One region of the Chengkuizengella sp. SCS-71B genome, then DNA from elsewhere that is predicted to be linked to it. Evidence: riboswitches for the same ligand, from Rfam matches in the RefSeq annotation. Region 1 holds a riboswitch; the other holds the start of a gene.

What was found. A riboswitch is a leader RNA that binds a small molecule or an ion and turns the genes downstream of it on or off. The one in region 1 is predicted to bind S-adenosylmethionine.
Region 2: linked by a shared signal. The riboswitch ahead of metA (homoserine O-acetyltransferase MetA) and the one ahead of VQL36_RS19020 (methionine ABC transporter ATP-binding protein) in region 1 are both predicted to bind S-adenosylmethionine.

What each region holds. Positions count from the first base shown of each region.
Region 1 covers NZ_JAZHSH010000001.1:3,923,916-3,928,718, forward strand. Annotated here, with positions in the region: gene VQL36_RS19015 (methionine ABC transporter permease) at 1-159, opposite strand, end outside; gene VQL36_RS19020 (methionine ABC transporter ATP-binding protein) at 140-1,177, opposite strand; SAM riboswitch class I at 1,264-1,372, opposite strand; gene VQL36_RS19025 (SMC family ATPase) at 1,488-4,580, opposite strand; gene VQL36_RS19030 (exonuclease SbcCD subunit D) at 4,577-4,803, opposite strand, start outside.
Region 2 covers NZ_JAZHSH010000001.1:867,828-872,630, reverse strand. Annotated here, with positions in the region: gene VQL36_RS04290 (PLP-dependent transferase) at 1-991, opposite strand, end outside; gene metA (homoserine O-acetyltransferase MetA) at 1,006-1,917, opposite strand; SAM riboswitch class I at 2,038-2,143, opposite strand; gene mgtE (magnesium transporter) at 2,321-3,673, shown strand; gene VQL36_RS04275 (HRDC domain-containing protein) at 3,679-4,314, opposite strand; gene VQL36_RS04270 (DUF2269 family protein) at 4,590-4,803, shown strand, end outside.

The sequences.
Region 1 (4,803 bases):
ATTTTCATAAATATTCCCTTTCGAGGTTAAGAACAATAGTAGACCTAAAATGATTCCAAGAACAAATGTAGCCACTACTGAGATAGCTGTCATATAAATGGTTTCCCCTGTAGCTTCCCACATTTTATCCCAATTCACATTAGGCAGTAATTCTTTCATGGGTTAACACCTCCACCTTCACCTTTTGCTGTCGAATGTATTTTATAGAATGTTCTACTTTTTCTGGTTCACCATCCACATGTACAAACATGGTTCCTACTGCTCCTCCATATGTTTGAGAAACTTTTCCATGTAATATATTAAAACTTACATCAAACTTTCTGATCACATTTGTAATCAAAGGCATCTCAGCTGTATCACCTATGAAGGTCAATTGAATGACTTTTCCTTTTGGATGTTGAACTAATAAGTTTTCTATCATTTCATTCGAAGATTCTGGTTCAATGACTTGGTTTACAAATCTTTTCGTCATGGATTGCTGAGGATTTTGAAATACATCAAATACGTTTCCTTCCTCTACAACCTGTCCATCTTCCATCATTGCAACACGATGACATATTTTACGTATCACGTGCATTTCATGCGTGATTAACACGATGGTTATTCCTAACTTTTGATTGATATCTACTAAAAGATCCAAGATAGAATCTGTCGTTTGTGGGTCTAATGCAGACGTAGCCTCATCGCATAACAGCACTTTTGGCCTATTCGCCAATGCCCTGGCAATACCAACCCGCTGCTTTTGACCACCACTTAGTTGTGATGGATATGAATTCTTCCTACCCTCTAATCCAACTAGTTTAATCATTTCATTTACTATATTCATACGCTCTTTTTTAGGTATACCTGCTATTTCAAGTGGAAATGAAATATTCTCCTGAACCGTTCGTGACCACAATAAATTAAAATGTTGAAAAATCATGCCGATCTCTTGTCGAGCTTTTCTTAATTCTCGTCTACTAATTGTTGTCATATTTCTTTCAGCAACAGTAATGGTTCCGTGAGTTGGAGTTTCTAATCCATTCAGTAAACGGATCAATGTGCTTTTACCAGCCCCACTATAACCAATAATTCCGAATATTTCACCAGCAGCAATATTCAAATCTACTTTTTGAACAGCTGTCACGATACTGTCTCCAGTCTCATATGTTTTGGTTACTTGCTTTAATTTAATCATGATGCTTCACCCGCCTAAATTTTGATAACAAAAAAACCTTTCTGCATGAGCAGAAAGGCTAGTAATTAAATATATGATTTACCTTTCTCTCATCTTCCAAAGTTTTCACTTTGTGCGAATTGGCACCATTTCAATTTAGCATTGACGGTTGCCGGGTTTCATAGGGCACATTCCCTCCACCTCTCTTGATAAGAGCAGTTTTATTATGAAATTTTTAAGTGACTTAAATAAAGTATGAAAATGATTCTAACATGCCTTTCATATGATGTCAAACCTTTCATTTCATAATTTAATATAATTTTTTAAAAATTCATCTCACATCAAACGCTGTAATACTGATTCCTTCTTTTGTTTTTTTGACATCTAATACAGCTGGAATAGACTGTTTTAATTCTTGGACATGTGAAATAACACCAATCATCCGTCCTGATTTTTGTAAATCTATCAATGTATCTATCGCTTTTGTTAAAGATTCCTCATCTAATGAACCAAATCCTTCATCAATAAACATCGTTTCAATGGAGATTCCACCTTGATAGGACTGAATCACATCTGCCATTCCTAGAGCTAAACAAAGAGATGCATTAAATTTTTCCCCACCAGACATCGTTTTTACATCACGCAACTGTCCAGTGTAGTGATCATATACATCTAAGCCAAGGCCACTTTGTCTTCCCCTTTTTTCCAATCGATCACTACGTAACAATTGAAATTGACCGTTTGATAACTTCTTCAGCCTTTGATTTGCCATCTGAATGATTTGCTCTAAAAACTCGATCTGTAAATATCGTTCAAAGGAAATCCGCTTTGCATTGTCTCCTCGTATTACATCGTATAAATCTTTAATTAACTGGTAATGCTCCTCAGCTTCCTGTACTTTTTTACTCACTGATAAAATGTTCTGTTTTCCTTCTTCAGCTCGTTCAGCGTAGTTATGTACTTCATAAAATTGTTCTCGAATGTGTCCGACCTGTTTTTCTAATTGATCTAATTCACCCTGTATCTCATTTAAATCAAACTGTTTTTTATCCTTTAATTCATCCTTTAGTTCTTCTATCTGTTTGGTTACTAATGACAAGTTATATTTCCACTCTTCTATTTGTTGTGTAAGTTGTTGACGATTCTCCTTTGCCATTTTTGCATTCTGATAATCTATTTCTTGTGAAAAACCAGCTTCTTCTAAGCTTTGGGTAAATTGGTTATTCACTTTATCTAGTTTATCCTTCGTTTCTAGCACCTGGTTTTCTGTATTGATGAAATGCACGTTCACTTCTGATTGTTGTATTTTCGTTTGTTCAAGCTGTTCCTGTACGGTTTTCCATTGATGCTCTAAATTCTCTTTGTTTTTTTGTGTTATTTCAATTCTTTCTTGTAATTTTACAAGAGATCGAACTTCTTCCGGTATATTCACAACGCTTTGTTCCAATAATGCTTTTTCAGTAGAATATTTTGTATTTATTTCGTTTAGTTCTGTTGCGTTTTTATCTTTATTCTGCATTTTTTGATCTAAGGCTTGATTCAACTGTTCCAACATTGGCTTCAGTTCATTCAACCTAATTTGTTTTTCTTTTAGCAATTCTACTTCTTTTTTTAGTTTTTTCCCTTCTTGAATAAATTGATTGTACTCTTCATTCATATGTTCTAAGTGAAAACCATACTGAACGACTGCTATTTCTTTTTCTTTGATTTGTAAATAGAAGTTGTCTAATTTTGCTTCAACTTTGCGGTATTCATCTTGAGTCAGTTCCTTTTCTTTTCTAGACAAATCTAGATCTTGTTTTGATGGAATCTCTTCTGAGGCGCTAGTTTTCAAAGGATGTTCCTTACTACCACAAACAGGACACATCTCTCCATCATGTAGATGAGACGCCAAGATACTAGCCTGTCCTTCAATCCAACGTTTTTCTAATTGAGTGTAATCGTGTTGTTTTTGTTCAAAGATCAATTTAGTAGATTCTACTTCTTTTTTCACTTCGACCAAGGCTTGTTTCAACTTTATGTATTCGGTTAACACTACTGATTGTTCTCGTTTTTCTGCTAATTTTTCTTGCTTTTCTGGTAATGAACGAAGCTGTTCTTCAAGAACTTTAACTTCATCCTGAGTTTTGTTTTTTTCTGATAATATGGTTTTTATTTGCTGTTCAATTGTTTTGAAAGTTTGTTTCAATAATTCTCTGTTCTGTTTAAGGCCCTTGATTTGAGTTTGTTTTAGATTTAACTCCTTTACCACTGGCAGCCATTGCCTAAGATGCTCCAAATGTTTTGAGATATGGTCGAGTTCTGGTTGTTTTTGCTCCTCAATTTTATATGCAGCTATCACATTTTTCAACGTTTCTTCTGTTTGAATCTTTCTTTTTTTTGCTACTTCCATTGCATTATTTTTAGAGAGAAAGTCTTTTTTAGTTTCAGTGCGAATTTGCTCAGTGAGCTCGAGACGATCCGTTTTTTCTGCTAAAACTAACCTTTTTTTCATGGAATCCATTTGAGGCAGCTTACTTTCTAATGTTTCTTTAAGTTTTCTTTTTTGTTCGAGTATATTAAATCTTTGATTAATCGCTTCTGCTTGATGATATTGAGCCGTCAATTCTTGCAGTTTTTTTGTTTCTTGTTGAAGTTTAAATTCATTTTTGCTCATTTGTTCCCTATAAAAAGAAATCTCTTGCTCAAGTGCATCTAAAATTTGAAACGTATTATATAATTCTTGTCCAAAAACTTCAGTTAGTTGAGTGTTGTCCCTCATAGGCAATACTGTTTTTAATCCGTTTATATAAACGCCTCTCTCTTTAATTTGCTGCTCAAAAAGAGATTGAGAGTGTTTCCGCTTTTCGTTCAGTATATTTTCTACATTTTTATATAACCCCGTTTTGAAAATTTTGCGTAAAATCTCTTCTTTATTTTCCGTATCCGACGTTAACAGCTTGCGGAATTCCCCCTGTGGTAACATTACAATCTGATTAAACTGTTCTTTGTTGATTCCTAATAATTGATGTACTTTTTCATTGACTTGAGATACGATAAAACGTTCACACATCGGCTTTTCCATTCCATCTGTCGTTTCAAAAAACTCATATCGCTCTCCTGTTGCACTTTTATTGCCTGATTTTACGTGTGGAAGCTGACGAAATATACGATAGGTGTGTTTTTTTAGCCCAAATTCCAACTCTACTGAGGTAAATAGATCATCTTCAGCAAATTGACTACGCAGCATTTTTGAATCGTTGCGATCTTGACCACTCGCTTCTCCAAATAAAGCAAAACAAATCGCATCAAAAATAGAGGTTTTCCCCGCGCCTGTTTTCCCTGAAATCACAAATAAACGATGTTCCTGCAGCTGAGTGAAATCAATGGTTTCTGTTTGTTTATATGGTCCAAATGCAGTCATTTTCATTTTTTTTGGTCTCATTTTCTTTCACCCTCTACCTGCAGCATTTCCTGTAATATGTCGGTAAAATGCTTCTCTGTCTCTCCAGTGACTTCCATGCCTCTAACTTCTTTATAAAAAGCTTTAAAAAGAGAGACCTCATCCATTTTTGATCTTTCATTGACCTGTTCTTCATTGTCATAAATTTGAGTCATCAATAATTTGCGTTCTACATGCATTGCATTTGGAAAAACACTGCGAACAC
Region 2 (4,803 bases), 3.1 Mb from region 1:
TCATTAGTGATTCTACTCCCCCCAAACTCTCTGCAAATGCAATAATTTCAATATGACGTAATATAGGCTCAATCATTCTTACATCTTTCATTTTAAAAGAGAAAATACCCGTGTTTCCTGAAGATTGTCGATTTTGAATTTCATGTGCAGGGTGTGTTGGTATAGCAGGATAAAACACTTCATCCACCATTGGATGTTCAAGTAAAAATTCGGCTATTTTCGTTGCATTTTCTTGATGACGTTCCATTCTGAGCGCTAACGTCTTCATACCTCTCATTAATAACCAACAATCCTGAGGTCCTAATATGGCACCAATGGAATTATGTAACTCAAACATCTTCTCAGATAACTGATCACCTTTTGTAATAATTAACCCTGCAATAACATCATTATGCCCGCCAAGGTATTTTGAGGCACTGTGAATGATAATATCCGCACCTAATTCAAGTGGTCTTTGAAAGTATGGTGAAAGCAATGTATTATCCACAATGGTAAGCATATTTTTCGAATTTGCCCATGTGCTGACTTTCTCAATATCTGTCACCATCATTAAAGGGTTTGTTGGTGTTTCGATCAAAACTGCTTTCGTATTTGGAGTCACAAGCTTTTCCATCTCTTCAATATTATTAGTATCCACATAACTTGATGTAACACCAAATCGAGACATTGTTTGCTCCAATAATCTATATGTTCCACCGTAAAGATCTAATGAAACAATCAAATGATCCCCTTGTGAAAATAAAGCAAATATAGTCTGTAATGCAGCCATTCCTGAACTGCATGCAAACCCAGCGTCTCCACTTTCCAGGTCTGCTATGGCATCTTCTAATATGGTACGTGTTGGACTTTTAGTTCTAGCATAATCAAATCCAGTACTTTCCCCTAGTTTTGGATGCCTAAATGCAGTAGAGTGATAAATGGGGTAACTAACAGCCCCAGTTTTAGGATCAGCTTGTGAACCTATTTGAGCTAAGCGGCTTTCTATTCTCATAACTATGTCCTCCTTTAAATAACCCAATCATAGGATGTTTCTTGATATACATAATAGTTCAACCAATTTGAAAACAATAAACTTCCATGTGCTCTCCAAGTACTATAAGGTTTATTAGCAGGATCATCTTTAGGAAAATAATTTTTGGGGATCGCACATTCCATTCCTTTATTAATATCTCTGTCATATTCCCATTTTAAAGTCTCTGCATCGTACTCAGCATGACCTGTTACAAAAATTTGCTTGCCATCTTTAGTTCCTACAATGTAAACTCCTGCCTCTTCTGACTCAGATAATATTTCTAAATTTTCGTGTTTTTCAATGTCTTCTCTACGTATCTCTGTATGTCTTGACTGGGGGGCATTAAATACTTCATCAAAGCCTCTAAATAATTTCACGTTTTTTACATTCGTTTGGTGTTGGAATACTCCAAATATTTTTTCATCCAACAAATATTTAGGAACATCAAAGTGATGATATAAGCCTGCTTGTGACGCCCAACATATATGCAATGTTGAGGTAACGTGTTCTTTAGACCATTCCATAATATCCTTTAATTCTTCCCAATAGTTCACATCTTCAAAGTTTAAAGTCTCAACGGGAGCTCCAGTAATGATCATCCCATCAAAACGCAGATGCCTAACCTCTTCAAACGTTTTATAAAATTGTTTTAAATGTTCTTGTGATGTATTTTTACTTGCATGTGTTTTAGGGTGAATTAAGGTAAATTCTACTTGTAAAGGGGTATTACTTAATAAGCGTAAAATTTGTGTTTCAGTCGTCTCCTTGGTAGGCATTAAATTTAACATAATCACCTTCAATGGGCGAATATCCTGATGAAAAGCTCTCGATTCATCCATTACGAAAATATTCTCATTATTTAATACTTCTCTGGCTGGTAGATGATCTGGAATTTTAACGGGCATCTCAACTTCACTCCTTTAGTTTGAATGTATCAATCACAAAACTCATCAGAGTAGTTAGAAAAAAACCTTTCTCACTGCTTACTGAGAAAGGTTTTTTATATCATTATTCAATGATATCCTCTCTCATCTCTCAGAAGTTTCACTTCTGCAAGAATTAGCACCGTGCATAAAATTGCCGGTTGCCGGGTTTCATCGGGCTAGTCCCTCCACCTGCTCTTGATAAGAGTTTCACGATTATTTAATTATTATTACTTTAATTGAAAAAAGAATTTGAGTCAAGAAGAAAAATAATAAATATAATGAAATAAATGTGCTAAATTTCATTTATTTAAAATTTTGTTTATGCTATTGTTCATTATGGGGCAATTTACAATTATATTAACGAATTTGGGTGAATACTTAGATGAAACATTCACAAATTGAAAATGTTCTTTTAACAGTCATTAAATACATTAAGGATTATAAAAAAGAGGAAGTTCAAAATTTATTTGATGAACTGCAACCTTATGATATTGCTGAACTTTACAAAGCTTTACCAGATAAACATAGAATGAAGTTTATTTTGTGTTTATCACCGAAGCATTTAGCTATTTTAATACAAGAATTGGAAAGCGAACTTCAACTAGAAATATTACAAGCTCTAGGAATAGAAAAATCATCAAAAGTAATGGATATAATGGAAAATGATGATCTTGCTGATTTATTGAATGAGCTGTCTGATGAAAAAATGGAAGAATTTTTGTCTTCCATGCAAATAGAAGAATCCAAAACGGTTCAAAATTTAATGCAATATCCACCTGAAACTGCAGGGGGAATGATGACGAACCGTTATGTATGGATACGCAGTTATTATTCTGTACGTGAAGCCATAGACAAAATAAAAGCATTTGCTCAAATAGCTGAAAATATTTATTACCTATATGTATTAGATGAAGATAAAAAATTAGTTGGTGTTGTATCTTACAGGGATTTACTATTGGCTGATATTCAAGATTCAATTAAGGACATCATGTATAACAGAGTGATCTCTGTGCCTGTAACTATGGATCAGGAACATGTTGCTACAATAATTGAAAGATATGACTTTATCGCTGTTCCCGTTGTAGATGAAGAACAAAGACTAGCCGGTATTATTACAGTTGATGATGTTATTGATGTTATGATTACAGAAGCTAATGAGGATATTCATAAACTATCCGCCAGTGGTAAATCCATTGATTTTAATACAAGTACTATAACTGCGTCTATTCGTCGTTTACCATGGTTAGTTCTATTATTATTTCTCGGATTGTTGTCAGGTAATGTTATCTCAAGCTTTGAAGGAACTTTAGAAAAAGTAGTTGCATTGACCTTTTTTATGCCTATGATAGCAGGTATGACAGGAAACACAGGTACTCAATCTTTAGCCATTGCAGTAAGGGGGCTAACTACCCAACACTTGGATAAAGCTTCTTTATTTAAATTATTGTTTCGAGAAATTGGCGTGGGCCTTATCATTGGAACTGTTTGTGGGTTACTAATTTTACTGATCTCCTTTTTTTGGCAAGGTAATTTGATACTTAGTTTCGTCATTGGCTCATCATTATTTTTAACACTGATTATAGGTACATTAGCAGGTACGATTATTCCATTAATTTTATATCAGTTCAAAGTAGACCCAGCTATTGCTTCTGGACCACTAATTACAACATTAAATGATATTTTTTCATTGACTGTTTATTTCGGTTTAGCCACCTTGTTTATTTCTTATTTTTAACATGTTTACTTCATCATTTGTTTTTTGTAAAACCAATCATCAAATTTCCGAACGTTTATTTCTTCTTCAACCCACGTAAGAGGAAATGTAGTTAAACGTTCAAATTGATTCGTTATATTTAAGATTGAATCACCAAATTGTTCAACTTTGGCTGTTGCAAATCCAGGGATTTGCAACAGTTCCTCCTTCGTTTTTGGAATAAACGTACTTAACATCTTTAATACTCGATTAGAAGCAATAATATAGGGGGGTTTTTCTAACTTATCAGACTCCTCTCTCCTCCAACCACGCAATAGATCAAACAACTCATGATTTGTCACTTGTTCACTATAAAAATATAATAACTGAGTTCTTTTATTTTTTGGAGAAAGTGATGTAGAATGATTGAAATGGTCACCATACATAGGGAAATAACCCTCCCCAATATACTGTTTAAACTCAAATCTTAATTTTAGTAAAATATCCTCTAAACGTTTGTCCTCAATCTTCAAATCTCTAACCATTTCCCCATCACTTATCACCTTCCAATTCATTTGCCAAGATGAATTAAGTTGGAATAAATAAACTTGAGCAAGACTGCTTTCATTTTTTTCTTGTGATTCCTTTTTCAACGTATTCATGTAAAATAAATTTTCTATCATACTATACTTCCTTTCCATCTTTATCAGATAGTAATAAAACAAAAAACACCTCTTCTACAAAGTTTGCAAAAGAGGTGCTCCCTCGTATTTCTTATCTTTTTTAAAATCATATAAAATTTCCTTATTGATATCAATAGGACTTACATATTATTTTTTCTAAGTAAAGCTAACGTCCACGATATTTTAATTATTGAAATAGAGACTGTTTTTCTTTACGATTTAATTAACTTATAAAACATGTGATTATACACATTCAAATTATGTAGGAGGAAAAAATGAATTTATTAATATTAACTCATGTGTTATTCGCTGTAATTGGAGTGGGCCCGATCTTTTTCATTCATGTATTATTAAGAAAAGAGCAATCTGTAGAAGAGCTTCGTTTTTCAATGAAAATTGCAAAAAAACTGCTGTTATTTCCTAAAATAGGTGGTTTAACTGCAGTTTTAACCGGACTCTTAATCATACTTTTAAACAATTACGGTTCCT